Diaphorobacter ruginosibacter: one gene and its partners. The protein of the gene in region 1 interacts with the protein of each later gene in a pairwise test. Links are inferred from orthologs where the notes say so. Each region holds a gene or a part of one and is shown in the gene's direction. Other genes may lie near its edges.

The links. Proteins that work in one complex are often made in the same cells at the same time.
Region 2: the proteins of ndk (region 1) and H9K76_RS01765 interact in binary tests that used the Escherichia coli proteins (3 or more experiments, as listed by UniProt). The link is inferred for Diaphorobacter ruginosibacter from one-to-one orthologs.
Region 3: the proteins of ndk (region 1) and H9K76_RS02620 interact in binary tests that used the Escherichia coli proteins (3 or more experiments, as listed by UniProt). The link is inferred for Diaphorobacter ruginosibacter from one-to-one orthologs.

Annotation. Positions count from the first base shown.
Region 1 is NZ_CP060714.1:3,672,173-3,679,109, reverse strand. What follows is about bases 1,213-4,109. They hold ndk (nucleoside-diphosphate kinase), read left to right. Parts: upstream 1,213-2,396; coding sequence 2,397-2,822; downstream 2,823-4,109. Other genes in these bases: pilW (type IV pilus biogenesis/stability protein PilW), read left to right, coding at 4,067-4,109; rlmN (dual-specificity RNA methyltransferase RlmN), read left to right, coding at 2,917-4,038; H9K76_RS16745 (pseudouridine synthase), read left to right, coding at 1,213-2,142. Outside these bases: SMC-Scp complex subunit ScpB, read left to right, coding at 1-577; more of H9K76_RS16745, read left to right, coding at 574-1,212; more of pilW, read left to right, coding at 4,110-4,897; H9K76_RS16725 (helix-turn-helix domain-containing protein), read left to right, coding at 4,890-5,885; ispG (flavodoxin-dependent (E)-4-hydroxy-3-methylbut-2-enyl-diphosphate synthase), read left to right, coding at 5,888-6,937. UniProt on the Escherichia coli protein: Major role in the synthesis of nucleoside triphosphates other than ATP. The ATP gamma phosphate is transferred to the NDP beta phosphate via a ping-pong mechanism, using a phosphorylated active-site intermediate.
Region 2 is NZ_CP060714.1:370,346-375,596, forward strand. Bases 1-2,741 are described here. They hold H9K76_RS01765 (uracil-DNA glycosylase), read left to right. Parts: upstream 1-865; coding sequence 866-1,618; downstream 1,619-2,741. Other genes in these bases: H9K76_RS01760 (fibronectin type III domain-containing protein), read left to right, coding at 1-779; H9K76_RS01770 (LysR family transcriptional regulator), read right to left, coding at 1,635-2,546. Outside these bases: H9K76_RS01775 (Bug family tripartite tricarboxylate transporter substrate binding protein), read left to right, coding at 2,772-3,743; H9K76_RS01780 (gamma-glutamyltransferase family protein), read left to right, coding at 3,760-5,251. UniProt on the Escherichia coli protein: Excises uracil residues from the DNA which can arise as a result of misincorporation of dUMP residues by DNA polymerase or due to deamination of cytosine.
Region 3 is NZ_CP060714.1:545,456-550,882, reverse strand. Bases 1-2,917 are described here. They hold H9K76_RS02620 (5-formyltetrahydrofolate cyclo-ligase), read left to right. Parts: upstream 1-1,129; coding sequence 1,130-1,705; downstream 1,706-2,917. Other genes in these bases: H9K76_RS02610 (glutathione S-transferase family protein), read left to right, coding at 2,614-2,917; queC (7-cyano-7-deazaguanine synthase QueC), read right to left, coding at 1,750-2,499; H9K76_RS02625 (lytic transglycosylase domain-containing protein), read right to left, coding at 1-1,115. Also shown: more of H9K76_RS02610, read left to right, coding at 2,918-3,297; H9K76_RS02605 (3-hydroxyacyl-CoA dehydrogenase), read right to left, coding at 3,354-4,304; H9K76_RS02600 (multifunctional CCA addition/repair protein), read left to right, coding at 4,506-5,427. UniProt on the Escherichia coli protein: Involved in the removal of 5-formyltetrahydrofolate.

The DNA of each region.
Region 1 (6,937 bases):
CGCAACGACGCGGCAGTTCCTGGACGACCTGGGGCTGCAGTCGCTGGATCAGTTGCCGGTGCTCGAGAGCCCCGCTGCACAGTCCGCGATGCTGGATGCTCTCGGCGCTGAGGCTGTGTCAGGCGACGAGGCTCAGGGCGATCTGCTGGAGGGCGCGCCCGAGGCACAGCCCGATGTTGCCGTCGTCGCGGGCGACGACCTCTTCGGTGCATCGCAGGAGCTGGCGCTGGAGGCGGATAGGGATGCCGATGACGTGGCGGTGACGGCGCTCGAGGAAACAGAAGTCACCGGAGACGGTGAAGCCACGGAGACACTGCAGGAATTGGAGCAGCCGCAAGAAGCGGTTGCCACGGATATGGAAGAAGAGGCCTTGCCCGACATGCCTGTCGAGGCTTGGGCCGAACGGTCAGAACCTATAGAACACGAAGAAAGCCAAACGCTGGAAGGTCAAACGCCGCAGGAAGGCGAAAGCGTTGCAGCACAGGAATCGGTTGAGGAGGCCGGCGCGTCGGATGATGATGCATCCGGCGAGCCCCCCGCCTCCGAGGACGATGACGACGCGGAAAAACACACATGACAGAATCAACCAAGAATACCGGCGAACAGCCGAATGCCGAACTGCCCGTGACGGCCGCAGAGACGGATGGTGCCGTGCCTGCGAAGAAGCCGCGTCGCCCTCGCACCGCCAAGCCCAAGGCAGCGGCGGATGCGGATGCCACGGTGCAGGCCGTGTCCGATGCCGTGGCCGTGACCGCCACTGAGGCGCCCGATCACGCCGAGAAAACGGCGGAACCGTCGGCCGAAGCGGCCAGCCCCGCAGCCGACGTATCCGAAAACCAGCGTGGGGACGGCTCGCAGCGCAAGCGTGATCGCCAGCCGCGACGCGAAGGCGGCGGGATGCGTGAAAAGGGTGGCGACGCACAGGGCGCCCAGCGCCGCGGCGAGAACCGTCCGGGTCCGCGCAATGCGCAGCGTGCTGCAGGCGACGAAGAGGGCTATCAGTTTGCCGACATCGTCTCCGGCCAGCTTGACCGTGATGAGGATGACGAGGCCGTTGCCCCCACCAAGCGCGTGCTGCCTCCTCAGGCTGAAACGCCCAAGCTGCACAAGGTGCTGGCGCAGGCTGGCGTAGGCTCTCGCCTCGAGATGGAGCAACTGATCCTGGAAGGCCGCATTTCTGTCAACAACGAGCCGGCCCACATCGGTCAGCGCGTGCAGTTCGGCGATCAGGTCAAGATCAACGGCAAGCCGATCCGTTTCCGCATCGAACCGCCGCCGGTGCGCGTGCTGGCGTATCACAAGCCTGTGGGCGAAGTGGTCACCCACGACGATCCGCAGAACCGCCCCACGGTGTTCCGCAAGCTGCCGCGCCTGGTGCAGGGCAAGTGGCAGTCGGTGGGCCGCCTCGATCTGAATACCGAGGGACTGCTGCTGTTCACGAGTTCGGGCGAACTGGCCAACAAGCTCATGCATCCGCGCTTCGGCCTGGAGCGTGAATATGCGGTCCGCGTGCTGGGTGCGCTGACACCTGATGAGAAGGAGCGCCTGCTCTCCGGCGTGCAGCTTGAGGACGGCATGGCCAGCTTCGGCTCCATCGACGATGGCGGTGGCGAAGGTGTGAACCAGTGGTATCGCGTGACCATCTCCGAAGGCCGCAACCGCGAGGTGCGCCGCATGTTCGAGGCGGTCGGCCACGCCGTGAGCCGCCTGATCCGCATCCGCTACGGTGCCATGATGCTGCCGCGTGGCCTCAAGCGCGGTTCGTTCCTCGAACTCGACGAGCGCGACATCCGTGCGCTGGTGCAGGCGGCTGGCGCAGGCGGCCTGATCGACACACGTGCGCAGGACCAGGGCGGCGGCCGCTCCGGCCAGCGCCGTGACAGCCGTCCGCGCAACAGCGGCCCGCGTGGCGCCATGGGCAACGGAGGCAATACCAGCCCGCGCAGCGGTGGTAATCGTGGCTCGGGCCAGAATGCCTCCTCCGGCCAGCGCGGTCGCGGCAGGCCCGCGGGCGGTGGTGGTAGTGGTGGTGGCTCGCAACCCGATCCGATGAAGACCTCGGTGGGTTACATCGGAGGGGACAGTTTCTCGCGCCAGCGCCAACAGCAGCGCAATTCCGGCGGACGTCGCCGCGATCGTTGACGTGCAGCCAGCGTGGGCCGGGTGTCCTGCGCATGCTGTGCGAAAGCATCGTTTCAGCGTCATGACAGGGCGGTTTTCCCCGCTGCTGCGCCCCCATATCGAATACGGCTTCGCCAAGGAATTGGCGAAAAGCTAGAATATCCGGTTTTGCTTCACAGCGTTTTATCTGCGCCTGGCCGGTTTGCGGCGCGCAGGAATGCATCAGTGCAGATAGGCGCTGGACAAAAAAGTCCATACATCAACAGGAAATCCTCATGGCTATCGAACGTACCCTCTCCATCATCAAGCCCGACGCAGTTGCAAAGAACGTGATCGGCCAAATCTACGCTCGCTTCGAAGCTGCCGGCCTGAAGGTCGTGGCCGCTCGCATGGCCCACCTGTCGCGCCTGGAAGCCGAGCAGTTCTACGCTGTCCACAAGGAGCGTCCTTTCTTCAAGGATCTGGTGGACTTCATGATCTCCGGCCCCGTGATGATCCAGGCTCTGGAAGGCGAGAACGCCATCCTGAAGAACCGTGAGCTGATGGGCGCCACCGACCCGAAGAAGGCTGCTCCCGGCACCATCCGCGCCGACTTCGCCGACAGCATCGACGCCAACGCCGTGCACGGCTCCGATGCCGCTGAGACAGCTGCCGTGGAAGTGGCATTCTTCTTCCCGGGCATGAACGTCTATTCCCGTTAATCGGGGAACTGCACGGGCCGTTGAGGACTCTCAGGGGCCGTGCAAGCTGGATTCTTGAAACTCTTCTCCCACGTGGACATGGACTGGTTTTGTTATGACCACGAATCTTCTCGACTTTGACTTGAATGGGCTCACCGCTTTTTGCGAGGGGTTGGGGGAGAAGCGTTTCCGCGCCACGCAGTTGTTCCGATGGATCCATCAGCGCGGCGCGAGTGATTTCGATCAGATGAGCGATCTGGCGAAGTCGCTGCGCGAAAAATTGCGTGGCTGCGCGCATGTCACGGCGTTGCCCGTGGTGACCGAGCACATCTCCGCCGACGGCACGATCAAGTGGCTGTTCGACGTGGGGGATGGCAATGCGGTCGAATCCGTTTTCATTCCCGAGGATGACCGCGGCACGTTGTGCGTCTCCTCGCAGGCCGGTTGCGCGGTGGGGTGCCGCTTTTGCTCGACGGGGCATCAGGGCTTCAGCCGCAATCTGACGACCGGCGAAATCATCGCCCAGCTCTGGTATGCAGAGCATTTCCTGCGCAAGCGCTTCAATACCGATGAACGCGTCATCTCCAATGTGGTGATGATGGGCATGGGTGAACCCTTGCAGAACTACTCGGCGCTGGTGCCGGCGCTGCGCACCATGCTCGACGACCACGGCTACGGCCTGTCGCGCCGCAGGGTGACCGTATCCACCTCGGGCGTCGTCCCCTTCATGGACAGGCTGGCCCAGGACTGCCCGGTGGCCCTGGCCGTGTCGCTGCATGCGCCCAACGATGCGCTGCGTGACAACCTGGTGCCGCTGAATCGCAAATACCCGCTCAAGGAGCTGCTGCAGGCCTGCAATCGCTACCTGGAGCATGCGCCGCGCGACTTCATCACCTTCGAATACTGCATGCTCGATGGCGTGAACGACCAGGCAGAACATGCAAGGCAACTGATCGATCTGGTGCGCGGACAGGGTGCAGACAACGTATCCTGCAAGTTCAACCTGATCCCGTTCAACCCGTTCCCGGCGTCGGGGCTCAAGCGGTCGAGCGCCAGCCAGGTGGCTGCTTTCTCGAAATTGCTGTCCGATGCGGGTATCGTCACCACCGTGCGCAAGACACGCGGTGATGACATCGACGCGGCATGCGGCCAGTTGGCCGGTGACGTACGCGACCGGACCAGGGTCGAACAGCGCATGGCGAAACTCAGGACGATTGAGATCAAGCCAGCGGCTTGAGGTGTGCAATAGAACAAAGGGGGTCAGTATGAACGGATGGGGCGTTGGGTGGCGGCGTGCAGCCCTGGTCGGGCTGGGTGCTTCAACGGTGCTCGCCGCGGTCATGAGCCTCAGCGGCTGTGCATCGGCGGGAGCATCCGGTGCCGAGGTCGAGAAGGACACGATTTCCTCCAGTGGCGAAACCGATGTGCGCCGCCGCGCTCGCATCCGCCTGGAACTGGCCGCCAATTACCTGCAGCGCGGACAGGCTTCCGTGGCGCTCGAAGAGACGCGCCAGGCGCTCGCGACTGACCCGACCTTCACGGACGCATACCATCTGCGCGGCCTGATCTACATGCAGATGAACGACCTGGGCCTGGCCGAGGAGAACCTGCTCAAGGCACAGGGCATGCGGCCCAGCGATCCGGACATCATGCACAACCTCGGATGGCTCGCGTGCCAGAAGCAGCAGTACGCCCAGGCCGAGCACATGTTCGACAAGGCGCTGGCCGTTCCGACCTACATGGACCGCAGCAAGACCATGATGTCCAAGGGCGTCTGCCTGGTGCGCTCGGGCAAGCCGGAAGAGGCCGAGCCCATCCTGCAGAAGGCCTATGAATTCGATGCCGCCAACCCAATCATCGGGTACGAGCTGGCGCAGCTCAAATACAACAAGGGCGATGCCAGACGCGCCCAGTTCTACATCCGTCGTGTGAACAATGGCAGCTTTGCCTCGGCCGAATCGCTGTGGCTGGGCATCAAGATCGAGCGCTCGCTGGGCGATCAGGCCTCGGTGCGCCAATTGGCAGGCCAGTTGCACAAGCGTTTCCCGGATTCCAAACAGTCGCTGGCCTATGAGAGAGGGGCTTTCAATGAGTGAGCAGGTGGGGCTGGGCGCGCAGGCGCCAGAAGACAACGTGAACGAAGGTCTCCCTCCAGGCGTCACGGCGGGTGCCCTGTTGCGCCAGGCACGCGAGGCCATGGGCGTGCACGCCGTCGCTCTGGCGGTTGCGCTGAAGGTGCCGGTGAGCAAGATCGAGGCGCTGGAGGCGGATCGCCATGACGAGTTTCCCGACAATGTCTTCATGCGCGCCCTGGCTGCAAGCGTCTCCCGCACGCTCAAGGTGGATGCGGCACAGGTGCTTGCCCTGCTGCCCTCGGGCGCGCCGCAGCCGCTGCATGTCACGCGGGGACTGAACGCTTCGTTCAAGGACCCTACAGGCCGCTTCAAGCCCGAATCCTCCTCGCTCGAATCCTCCAACAAGTCACGCTGGATCGGTGTGGCCGTTGTCGGCTTGCTGATCGGTGCGTTGGCTGTTGCCTTCATGCCACGCAAGGAGGCTTCGACTGCCATCGAGCGTGCTGGCACGACCATGGCGGCGAATGACGCGGGGCAGGGCGCTACGGCGGTGTCGGAGCCCGTGGCTGCTGTGGAGCCGGGCGCCGAGCCCGTGGCTCCATCTCCAGCGACCACGTCCGCTCCCCCGGCTGCAACCACACCTGCACAGGTAGCGAGTGCGGCGACCGTGGCAACGCTTCCCTCCGCCGCGAACCCGGGCGCCAGCGCTCCCGTGGCCGCTGCCATGGCGCCGGCCCCAGCGGGCAGTGCACCGCTGCCGGCGGGAGACCCTTCCAAGGTGCTGGAGATCCGCACCCGTGCGCCTTCCTGGATCAAGATCGTGAGTTCCGTCAATGGCGTGGTGCTGCAGCGCGAGCTGGCGGCCGGCGAAAGCGTCGTGGCGACGGGCTCACCCCCATGGAGTGTGACGGTGGGCCGGCCCGACGCGACCGATGTGATCGTGCGTGGCGAGCCCATGTCCATGGCCAACTATGCGCACGGCAAAGTCGCGCGCTTCGAGGTGAAGTAAAGATGACCTTTGCTGAACAACCCGTGGCAATGTCCACGCCTGCCGCCCGCAAGTCGCGGCAGGCGAGGGTGGTGTGGGGCGACCATGTCGTGACGGTGGGCGGGGACGCCCCCGTGCGCGTGCAGTCCATGACCAATACCGACACGGTCGATGCCATCGGCACCGCCATCCAGGTGAAGGAACTGGCACGCGCCGGCTCCGAGATGGTGCGCATCACCGTCAACACGCCCGAGGCCGCCGCGGCCGTTCCCTATATTCGCGAACAACTCGACCGCATGGGCGAGAACGTCCCGCTGGTCGGTGATTTCCACTACAACGGCCATCGCCTGCTCACCGACTACCCGGACTGCGCCAAGGCGCTGTCCAAGTACCGCATCAACCCCGGCAATGTGGGCAAGGGCGACAAGCGCGACAAGCAGTTCGGCCAGATGATCGAGGCGGCCATTGCCTACGACAAGGCCGTGCGGATCGGCGTGAACTGGGGCAGCCTGGACCAGGAGCTGCTCGCCAGCCTCATGGACGAGAACAGCCGCCGCGCGACCCCCTGGGATGCGAAACAGGTGATGTACGAGGCGCTGATCACCTCGGCCATCGATTCGGCCAGGCGTGCGGAGGAAATGGGCCTGAACGGCAACCAGATCATCCTCTCGTGCAAGGTGAGCGGTGTTCAGGACCTGATCGCGGTGTACCGCGCGCTCTCGCGCCGCTGCGACTATGCGCTGCATCTGGGCCTGACCGAAGCCGGCATGGGCACCAAGGGCGTGGTGGCATCGACGGCCGCGCTCTCGGTGCTGCTGCAGGAAGGCATAGGCGACACCATCCGCGTCTCGCTCACGCCCCAGCCGGGCGAGGCCCGTACGCAGGAGGTGGTGGTCGCCTCCGAGATCCTCCAGTCCCTCGGCATGCGCATGTTCGTGCCCAGCGTCACGGCCTGCCCGGGCTGCGGTCGCACGACCAGCACCACGTTCCAGGAACTGGCCAAGCAGATCGACGACTTCCTGCGTTTCCAGATGCCGATCTGGCGAGGACAGTATCCCGGAGTGGAATCGCTC
Region 2 (5,251 bases), 3.3 Mb from region 1 along the record:
CGCTTGAAGTGACGCCCGTGACCCCCGCGCCAGGCACGACGATCACGGGCTATGTCGCCCAATGCACGCCGCAGGGGGGCGGAGCCGTGGTGACGGGGACGTCGAGCGGCACCAGCATCGCGCTCAGCGGCCTGACGGCGGGCGTGGCCTACAGCTGCCAGGTCGCTGCTCAAAGCGGCTCGGCCACCGGCACGTTCTCGCCGCCGGTTCACTACACGCAACCTGTCACGGGCGCCGCGGTGAGCACGCCGGGCGGCGGGATCGCCGCGGTGCAGCTTGCGGGGCCCGGCGGCGGTGCGACCTCAGGCGTGCTCGAATCGGTGGTGATCGAGCCGGTTGCAGCCACCACGCCGACCTTGCCCACGAGCGATGCCACCTTCCCGTTCGGGTTGATCGCGGTGCGCGTGAGCGGTGTGGCTGCCGGTGCGCAGGTGCAGTTGCAGGTGGACCTGCCGGGCGCCATCCCGCAGAACGCACAGTACTGGAAATATGGCCCCACCCAGCAGAAGCCCGGTGCGCACTGGTATCCGTTCGCGGGGTCTGCGAGCCTGTCCGGAAATCGCCTGACGCTCACGCTCACCGACGGCGAAGACGGGGACGACGACCTGCTCAAGAACGGTGTGATCGTCGATCCCGGCGGCATCATGGTTCCCAACGCTTCATCGTCGGCTGCGACGGCGGTTCCCGTGTGGAGCACGGCGGGATGGCTGCTTGCTTCGCTCGCGCTGCTGGGAGCGATGTTCAGCTGGAATCGCCGCGCCGCAGTCGTGAGGCGCTGAATCGGAACGCGGGAAACGGATGCATCGGCGATGCATCCGTTATCCTCGGGGCACCGCTGAGCCCAACGCTTCAGCCACCCGACCGCATGAGCCCTTCTGACACCTTCTCTCCCGCTGGCGGTGCCTCCGCCGCCTTGCCAGCATCTACCCAGCTCACCAGCGCCCAACCGGCCGACTGGCCCGTCGCCGCGGGCTGGCAGCCCCTGGTGGATGAATTCTTCGCGAGCCCCAGGGGGCAGTCGCTGCTGGCGTTCCTCCAGTCGCGGCTGGAGGCCGGTGCGGTGATCTTCCCGCCCGAACCCCTGCGCGCCTTGAGGCTCACGCCGCCCGAGGACGTGCGGGTCGTGATCCTGGGCCAGGATCCGTACCACGGGCGCGGGCAGGCGGAAGGCCTGGCATTTTCTGTGGCCCCTGGTGTGCGCCTGCCGCCTTCGCTGCAGAACATCTTCAAGGAGATGCAGCGCGACCTGGGCGTGGCGTTTCCGCCGTTTCCCCAGCCGGGAGGCAGCCTGGTGAAGTGGGCCACGCATGGCGTGCTGCTGCTCAACACCTGCCTCACGGTGGAAGAGGGACAGGCCGCAAGCCATTCGGGCAAGGGCTGGGAGCTGCTGACCGACGCGGTGATCCGCCACATCGCGGAGGGCGAGAGGCCCGTGGTGTTCATGCTCTGGGGCAGCCACGCGCAGTCCAAGCGCGCGTTCATCCCGCAGGATCGCGGGCATCTGGTGCTGACGAGCAACCATCCCTCGCCGCTGTCCGCATTGCGCCCGCCTGTGCCGTTCATCGGCAACGGTCATTTCAGCCAGGCGCGCGCGTTCCGCGAGGCGAACGGGCTGTAATCCATCGGCGCCCTGTTCAATCGGCTTGCAGGCGGCTGATCAGCAACTCCAGGAACTCCCGCATCGCGGGCTGCAGCGCGCGGCCCGCGAGGGTCTGCACCTCGATATCGCGCAGGCCCATGCCTTCATCCGACAGAGGCTTCACGATCAGCTCGCCGCGTGCCACCAGGTGGCGCACGCTGACCTCGCTGGAGACGCTGACGCCGCCGCTGTACTGCACGAACTTGAGCAGGGTCTTGGCATGGTTGCTGACCAGCATGGGGTCGAGCGCGAGTTCCTGGCGTGCGCAGGCCATGTCGATCACCTTGCGCACGGCGAGCTCGGCGGGAGGCAGCGCCAGCGGATAGCGCGTGAGCTCGGCCAGGGTGACGCTCCGCTTGCGGGCGAGCGGATGCCCGGGCGGCAGGATCGCCACGACAGGCGCCGATTGCCGATGCACGACGCGGATGTCCTTCATTGGCGCAAGGCTGAAGCACAGGCCGATGTCGGCGTCGCCCATGAGGATGTTGCGGGGGACCTGCGCGGTGGCGCTGACCAGCACCTCGAAGCGCACGCCGGGGTAGTCCTGCCGGAACTGGGCGCACACATGCGGTACGAGTTCGTTGGCGAATGCGTCGGAGGTGGCGATGCGTACGGCGCCGCTCTGGAGGTGGGCCAGGGCATGGATGGCTTCGACGGCCTGCTCGGCTTCCTGGCCGATGCGCCGCGCGTGCTGCGCAAGAATCTCGCCTGCGGCCGTGGGCACCATGCCGCGTGCATGGCGCTCGAAGAGCGCGGTATCGAGTTGCGACTCCAGGCTGGCGATCTGGCGGCTGATGGCCGAAGTGGCCACATGCAGGCGTTCGGAGGCCAGGCTGACCGAGCCGCATTGCACCACTTCCAGGAAGTAGCGCAGGGCAGTGTCCTGCAACTGGTGGATGGCTGACATGCGATTTCAATGGTTTGCCGGATGTGATTGCGCTGATTGTGAAGCATTGCCGTTCCGGCAAATCCGATTTGCTGAATTTCTGATGGTTGCAAGCAGCTCCGGTGCATAAGATAGACGCTCCTTTTTCACGATCGAGGGCGAGCCATGAACCCATCTTCTGCCGCAAAACCGCACGCCGTGCCCGCTGTGGCTGCACTGAATCGGCGCACGCTGCTCATCCATTCGATGGCGGCGGGCGTGCTGGCGGCAGGCATGGGGACCGGCGCTGGCGCATGGGCGCAGCAGCCTGCAGAGGCGGCATGGCCGGGCAAACCGGTCCGGGTGATCGTTCCGTTTCCGTCGAGCGGTGCCACCGATCTGATCTCGCGCGTGATCGCGCAGCGCGTGTCGCAGGATCTCGGCCAGCAGTTCGTCATCGACAACAAGCCCGGCGCGGGCGGCACGATCGGTGCCGCCGAGGCTGCCAAGGCGGCCGCCGACGGCTACACGCTGCTGTTCACCACCAGCAGCACGCACGCGATCTCCCCGCACCTGATGCCGCGCCTTGCGTACAAGGTGGAGCAGGATTTCACGCCGATCGCCCACGTGGCGGATGCCGCCAGCGTGCTGCTGGTGACCCCCTCGCTGCCCGTCAAGAACGTGCAGGAGCTGATTGCCTACGCCAAGGCCAACCCCGGAAAGCTCAACTACGCGACCAGCGGCAATGGCACGATCGTGCATCTGAACGCGCTGGAATTCTCGGCGCGTGCGGGCGTCAAGCTCACGCACGTGCCCTACAAGGGGACGGCACAGTCGATCACCGATCTGGTGGCGGGCCAGGTGCATGTCCTGTTCGATTCCATTCCCACCGGCATGCCGCATGTCACCAGCGGACGCCTGCGTGCGCTGGCGGTCACCAGCGAGCACCGCAGCACGCTGGCGCCCGAGCTTCCGACGATCGCGGAGACGCTGCCCGGCTACTCGTCGGTCACCTGGTTCGGCGTCTATGGCCCGGCGGGCATGAAGCCCGAGCTGGTCCAGCGCGTCAATGCCGCATTCAACAAGGCAATCCAGAGCCCGGATGTCGCGGCCGCGCTCGCCAAGCTGGGAGCCGAGCCCGCGAGGCCGGAGACCCCCGCGCAGTTCCATTCCATGGTGAAGGCCGACAGCGCCCGCTGGGCCAAGGTCATCAAGGACAACAACATCACTCTCGACTAAAAAGGAAGAAGAGCCCATGTCTCCCACCATCCAGGATTGGGCGCTGCCCTACGCTTCCCATCGCTCTTCCGTGCTCGGCCGCAATGTGGTGAGCACGTCGCAGCCTCTGGCCGCGCAGGCCGGCCTGCGTATGCTGCTGGCTGGCGGCAACGCGGTGGACGCCGCGGTCGCAGCGGCCATGGCGCTCACCGTGGTCGAGCCTTCGGGCTGCGGCATCGGTAGCGACGCCTTCGCCATCCTCTGGGACGGCAAGGAACTGCATGGCCTGAATGCGTCGGGCCGTTCCCCGGCCGCGTGGACGCCCGAGTATTTCAAGCAGCTTGGCGGCATTCCCGAAAAGGGCTGGAACGCGGTGACGGTGCCCGGCGCGGTGTCCGCCTGGGTGGAGCTGTCGCGGCGCTTCGGCAAGCTGCCCCTCGAACAGGTGGCGCAGCCGGCGATCGACCTTGCGCGCAATGGCTTCCCGGTGTCGCCGGTGATCGCCACGCTGTGGGAGCTCGGTGCGCAGAAGCTGGGCACGCAGCCCGGGTTTGCGGAATGCTTCATGCCGCAGGGTCGCGCGATGCGTGCCGGCGAGATCTTCAAAAGCGAGGCCCACGCGCGCACGCTCGAACTGATTGCGCAAACGAAGGGCGAGGCGTTCTATCGGGGCGAGCTGGCGCAGAAGATGGCGGCTCACTCGCAGGCCAACGGCGGTGCGATGACGGTCGAGGACCTGGCGGCACACAAGGCCGACTGGGTCGGTACGGTGTCGCAGCCGTTCGGCGATTCGGTGATCCACGAGATCCCGCCGAATGGCCAGGGCATCGCAGCCCTGATGGCGTTGGGCATGCTTGATGAACTGGGCATCGGAGGCCAGCCGCTCGACAGCGCGGACACGGTGCACCTGCAGATCGAGGCGATGAAGCTCGCACTGGCCGACCTGCACGAGTACAACGCCGACATGGACCACATGCGCGTGAAGCCGCAGGAGGAACTGCTCAGCCGGGACTACCTGCGCGAGCGCGCGAAGCTCATCGACATCCGCCACGCCGGCAATCCGACCTATGGCGCCCCGCAGCGCGGCGGTACGGTGTACCTCGCGGCGGCCGACGCCAGCGGCATGATGGTGTCGTTCATCCAGTCCAACTACATGGGCTTCGGCTCGGGCGTGGTGGTTCCCGGCACGGGCATCAGCCTGCAGAACCGCGGCTGCGGCTTCACGACGCAAAGCGGTCATGCGAACGAGGTGGGACCGCGCAAGCGCCCGTCGCACACCATCATTCCGGCGTTCGCCATGAACGCAGACGGCACGCCGCAGATGGCCTTTGGCGTGATGGGCGGTCCCATGCAGTCGCAAGGCCACCTGCAGATGGCGGTGCGCGTGCTGCGCTACGGCCAGAACCCGCAGGCGGCGGCCGACGCGCCGCGCTGGCGCGTGACGGGAGCCAAGGGCGTGGCCGTCGAGCCCGCGTTCGATGCCGGGGTGCTGGCGGAGCTGCGCGCACGCGGCCATGCAATCACCGTGG
Region 3 (5,427 bases), 3.1 Mb from region 1 along the record:
CCCGCAATGCTCTCGAACAGGCGCTTGGCATTGGCCCGGTCCTCGTCGCCCGGCCGGTTGCTCATGTAGGCGCGGCCACGCCAGTAGACCCAGGTCGGATCGTTGCGTCCCGCCACCGTCATTGCATCGATGCTGCGGGCCACCACCTTCCATTGGCCCGCGCGCAACGCGGCGCGTGCACGCCAGCCCAGCATGTCGTCGGTGAGATCGGCGTCACGGCTCACATTGGCAAAGTAGCCCAATGCATCGCCCGACAGCGCGATGGCCGACTGCTTGCCGATCAGGCCCCAGAGCCAGTTGCGCTCCTCTGCCGACAGTTGCACACCCCATTTGGAATCCAGCAGGCGTGCCGCCGCGGAAGGATCGCTCATCGCCATGCGGATCAGCGCCAGCACGATGAATTCCTGCTTCATCTTGCCGCGCGCCGTGGCCCTGCCCGTCAGGTACTTGGTGGGAGAGTCGACCGCTTCGCGCAGGCCGCCCACCGACTCCGGCGCCACGATCTGCACGGCCTTCTGCACGGCGCGCAGCCGGTTCGCCTCGGCCGCCAGACGGGCCTTGCGCCACACGTCGAGCGGCTTGATCTTCTTGGCCGCAAACAGCTCGGCCGCCGCGTAGGCGCAGCCGTCGTCCACGTCGCGCTGCGCGTACCAGTTGGCAAGCACCACGGCGGCGATGTCCTCCGTCGCCTTGCCCAGCATCTGGTCGACATTCAGCGCATAGCACTGCACTTCCTTGTCGTCGCGCATGCGGAACTTCGCATGCATGTCGAGGAAACGCTCCCAGTCGCGACGCTGGCCGAGCAGCAGCAGCCAGTCGTTGCGCAGGCGATCTTCCTGGTAGCTGCCCGCATAGCGTTGCAAAAATGCATCGACCTCGTCCTGCGTGGCCTCCTCGAGCCGCGCCTTCAATTCCCAGTAGGCCGCCCAGGGCTCCAGCACGTGGCCGCGCGCGCCCGGGAGCAGCGCAGTGAGCTTTTGCTTGTCTTTCTGCCTGAACGCCTTTTGCATTTCAAGCAGCACGTCGTCGCCTCGGGTCTGAGCCGAAACGGAGGGGAGCGCACCTGCCAGACTAGCCCCGAGCAGGAACGGTGTCAGAATCTTGAGCCATTGCATTGTGGGATTATGTGATGGACAAAGCAGCCCTGCGCCGCGCACTGGTAGAACAACGCCTGAATTTGCCCGACAGATTGGTCCGTGCCGACATGTTGCAGCGCGTCATGCGCATCTGGCTGGTGGATCGCCCCGATACCGTCATCGGGGCCTACTGGCCCATCAAGGGCGAGTTCGATCCCCTGCCCGCCCTGCACCGCTGGAAGGAGGACGGCGAGCTCCTCGACGAGCCCCTGCGCCGCCGCATCGGCCTGCCGGTGGTGAACCGCGAGCACAAGACCCTCACCTTCCATGCCTGGTACCCAGGCTGCCCCATGGAAGAAGATGCCTATGGCATTCCCAAGCCCAAGGACACCGAGCTGATCGTCCCCACCCTGCTGTTTGTGCCCTGCGTGGGCTATGGCGCCGGCGGCTACCGGCTGGGCTACGGCGGAGGCTTCTACGACCGCACGCTTGCCGCGCTGGAGCCGCGCCCCTTCACCGTGGGGCTCGGCTACACCAACGGTTATGTGGACGAATTCGAACCGGAAGCCCATGACCAGCCCCTCGACGCCATCCTCAACGACAACGGAGTGGTCTGGCCGAACTACTGAAGGGCTCGCGCCCCTGTTCAGTACATTTAGCTACAATTTGAGTGTCATGACGCGCGCTGGCTGCGCCATTGCGCCCAGCCACGCGCACGCAACTCGCAGGCCGGGCAGGTGCCGCAGCCAAATCCCCAGTCATGCAATTCATCGCGCACGCCCTGATAGCAGGTGTGCGTTTCGCGCCGGACCAGCTCGACCAGCCTGTCACCGCCCAGCTCGAACGCCAGCTGCCACGTCTGCGCCTTGTCCAGCCACATCAGCGGCGTGTCGATCAGCAATCGCCGCGCAAGGCCCAGGTTGAGCGCCAGCTGCATGGCCTTCATCGTGTCATCGCGGCAGTCGGGATAGCCTGAGAAATCGGTCTCGCACACCCCGGTCACGATCACCGAGATGCCGCGCCGGTATGCGAGGGCCCCCGCCAGCGTCAGAAACAGCAGGTTGCGCCCCGGCACGAAGGTGTTCGGCAGGCCGTCGGCCTGCATCGCGAACGCCACATCCTCGGTGAGCGAGGAGCCGCCGATCTGCGCAAGCACGTCGAGGGAGAGCACATGGTCCTCACCCAGCCTGTCCCGCCACTCGGGAAACGCACTCACCAGCGCTTCGCGCGCCGACAGGCGCACCTGCATCTCCACGCCGTGTCGCTGGCCGTAGTCGAAGCCCAGCGTCTCCACCCGCTGATAGCGCGACAGCGCCTGCGCAAGGCATGTGGTGGAATCCTGGCCGCCGGAAAAGAGGACCAGGGCCGTGGTGTGGTGGCCGGTGGCGGCCAGGGAGGCTGGGGAGGGAGAACTCGCAATCATGGGGCGGGATTAAAGCACTCATTGAAGCCCCATGCGAAGCATCCACACAGGTCGTGAGCAGTATCGGCCTCCCCTACACTGGGCCGTTCTATTCTTGACCTGACGGGAAACGCCATGCTTCAACTCTTCATCGGCAACAAAAACTACTCCTCCTGGTCCATGCGCCCATGGGTGCTGCTCAAGCAGGCCGGCATCCCGTTCGAGGAGGTGATGGTGCGCTTCGACAGCTTCTCCGAAGGCTCGAAATTCAAGACGCAGATCGGCAAGGTCTCCCCCACGGGCAAGGTGCCCGCGCTGGTCGATGGCGACATCGGCGTCTGGGACACCCTGGCCATCGCCGAGTATCTGGCCGAGAAGTTTCCCGAAAAGCATCTGTGGCCGCAGGACGTGAAGGCACGCGCCACGGCACGCAGCGTCTGCGCCGAGATGCACAGCGGCTTCACCGCCCTGCGCAGCAACTGTCCCGTGAACATCGAGGCGCAGTTGCCGGACATCGGTGCGCTGGTCTGGCGCGACCAGCCCGGCGTGCGCGCCGACGTGCAGCGCCTGATCGAGATGTGGAGCGGCCTGCTCGACACCTACGGTGGCCCCATGCTGTTTGGCGAATTCAGCATTGCCGATGCGTACTACGCGCCCGTCTGCTCGCGCCTCACCACCTACGCGTTGCCCTTGCCCCAGCACATCAAGGCCTATGTCGAGCGCGTGATGTCCCTGCCCGGCATGCAGGCCTGGGTGAAGGACGCGCTCGCGGAAGAGGACTTCGTTCCCTTCGACGAGCCGTACCGGGTGCGCCGCTAGGCTCCTGTGGGAGTGGAGGGCGGCTCACTCCGCCATTCATTCACTCCATCCATCCTTCATTCGCCGGTTTCGCCGCGCAGCTTCACGACCTTCATCAGCGCCCGGTCGCGCCACGCCACCCGCTCCTCCCATTGATCGAGCGGCAGCGCGGCCCGGCGCTGGGCGGCCACCTTGGCGACGAGCTCGGGTGTCCATGGGTCGCTCTGGCCACGTTCCTTGCCCATGCGCTCGTAGGACGGTCCCATCTTCTCGGCGTGCGAGGCAATGCCGCCGCGCGTGTTGAGATCCGCCGTCTCGAACGGCCCGATGACCGACCAGCGCATGCCAAGGCCATCGCGCATCACCGTGTCGATGTCTTCCACGCTGGCAACCCCATCGCGCACCAGGCAATAGGCCTCGCGCAACACGGCCCCCTGCAGGCGGTTGAAGAGAAAGCCCTCCACCTCCCGCGCCACCAGCACGGGCTTCAGGCCCGCCGCGGAAGTGATCCGCATGGCGCGCTCCACGCTTTCCTGGCTGGTATAGGGCGCAGGCACCACTTCGAGCACCGGGATCAGGTAAGGCGGGTTGCCGGGATGCAGCACCATGCAGCGCGCGCGACCCTTGAGCTCCTCGGTGAATTTCGAGCCCGCAAGAAACGATGACGCGCTCGCCAGAATCGCCGTCTCGGGCGCAAGCGCATCGAGCTCGGCAAACAGCGCGCGCTTGATCTCCACACGCTCCGGCGCGCACTCGATCACGAGGTCCGCCGTGCCGACCGCCTCGGCAAGTTGCGGACACACCGTGAGCAGAGGCAGGATGGCGGCGATCCGCACGCGATCCTGCAGCCCCTCTGACGCCAGGTCCTCCAGGCGGCTTGCGAACGTGGCGCCCGCGCGTTCGCGCGCTGCGGCATCCGGATCGAACAGGCGCACCGGATGGCCGGTACGCGCAAACACAATGGCGAAAGCCACGCCAATGCTGCCAGCGCCCACGATGGCGATGGTGGGTCGTGCATGTTGCTGCATGGGGAAAAGAGTCCTTGAAATCGAAAACGGGATCGCGCGGCCCCTTCAACCGGGGGCACAGCCATGCCGAATGCTAACGGCTGCATGGCACGCCGCGTGGCTCCCGCGCGCAAGCCGCAGTAATTTTGTAGGCTGCGGCGAGCACCTCCCGATCAAGCATCCCTTACGCAACCATCCTGCAGGAAACACTACACTCGAATCATGCAAATCTATATGGTGGGTGGCGCCGTGCGCGACCGGTTGATGGGGCATCCTGTCCATGACCACGACTGGGTCGTGGTCGGTGCCACGCCCGAGGACATGACACAGCGCGGCTATGTGCCCGTCGGCCGGGACTTTCCCGTGTTCCTGCATCCGCAGACCCACGAGGAATATGCACTCGCGCGCACCGAGCGCAAGAGCGGCCGCGGCTACCGCGGCTTCACGGTGCAGGCATCGCCCGATGTGACGCTCGAGGAAGACCTCTCGCGCCGAGATCTCACCATCAATGCCATGGCGGCCTCCATCGACTGGGATGGCTTGGCGGCTGCCGTGATCGACCCCCACGGCGGACAGCGCGACCTGCGGGACAAGGTGCTGCGCCACGTGACCGGCGCCTTCCGCGAGGACCCCGTTCGCATCCTGCGCATCGCGCGCTTTGCCGCGCGCTTTGCCGACTACCGTGTTGCGCCAGAGACCATGGCGTTGATGCGCGAGATGGTGGCCGACGGCGAAGCCGATCACCTGGTCGCGGAACGCGTATGGCAAGAGCTCTCTCGCGGGCTCATGGAAAAGCAGCCATCGCGCATGTTCGACGTGCTGCGCGAATGCGGGGCGCTTGCACGTCTACTGCCCGAACTCGATCGCCTGTGGGGCGTGCCGCAGCGCGCGGAGTACCACCCCGAGGTCGACACCGGCGTGCATGTGATGATGGTGGTGGATATGGCCGCGCGGCTCAATGCGCCGCTCGACGTGCGCTTCGCCTGCTTGATGCACGACCTGGGCAAGGGCACGACGCCGCCCGACATCCTGCCACGCCATCATGCGCATGAGGAGCGCGGCGTCGATCTTGCAAACGCGGTCTGCGATCGCTGGCGCGTGCCCAACGACCTGCACGAGCTCGCGGTGCTGGTGGCGCGCGAGC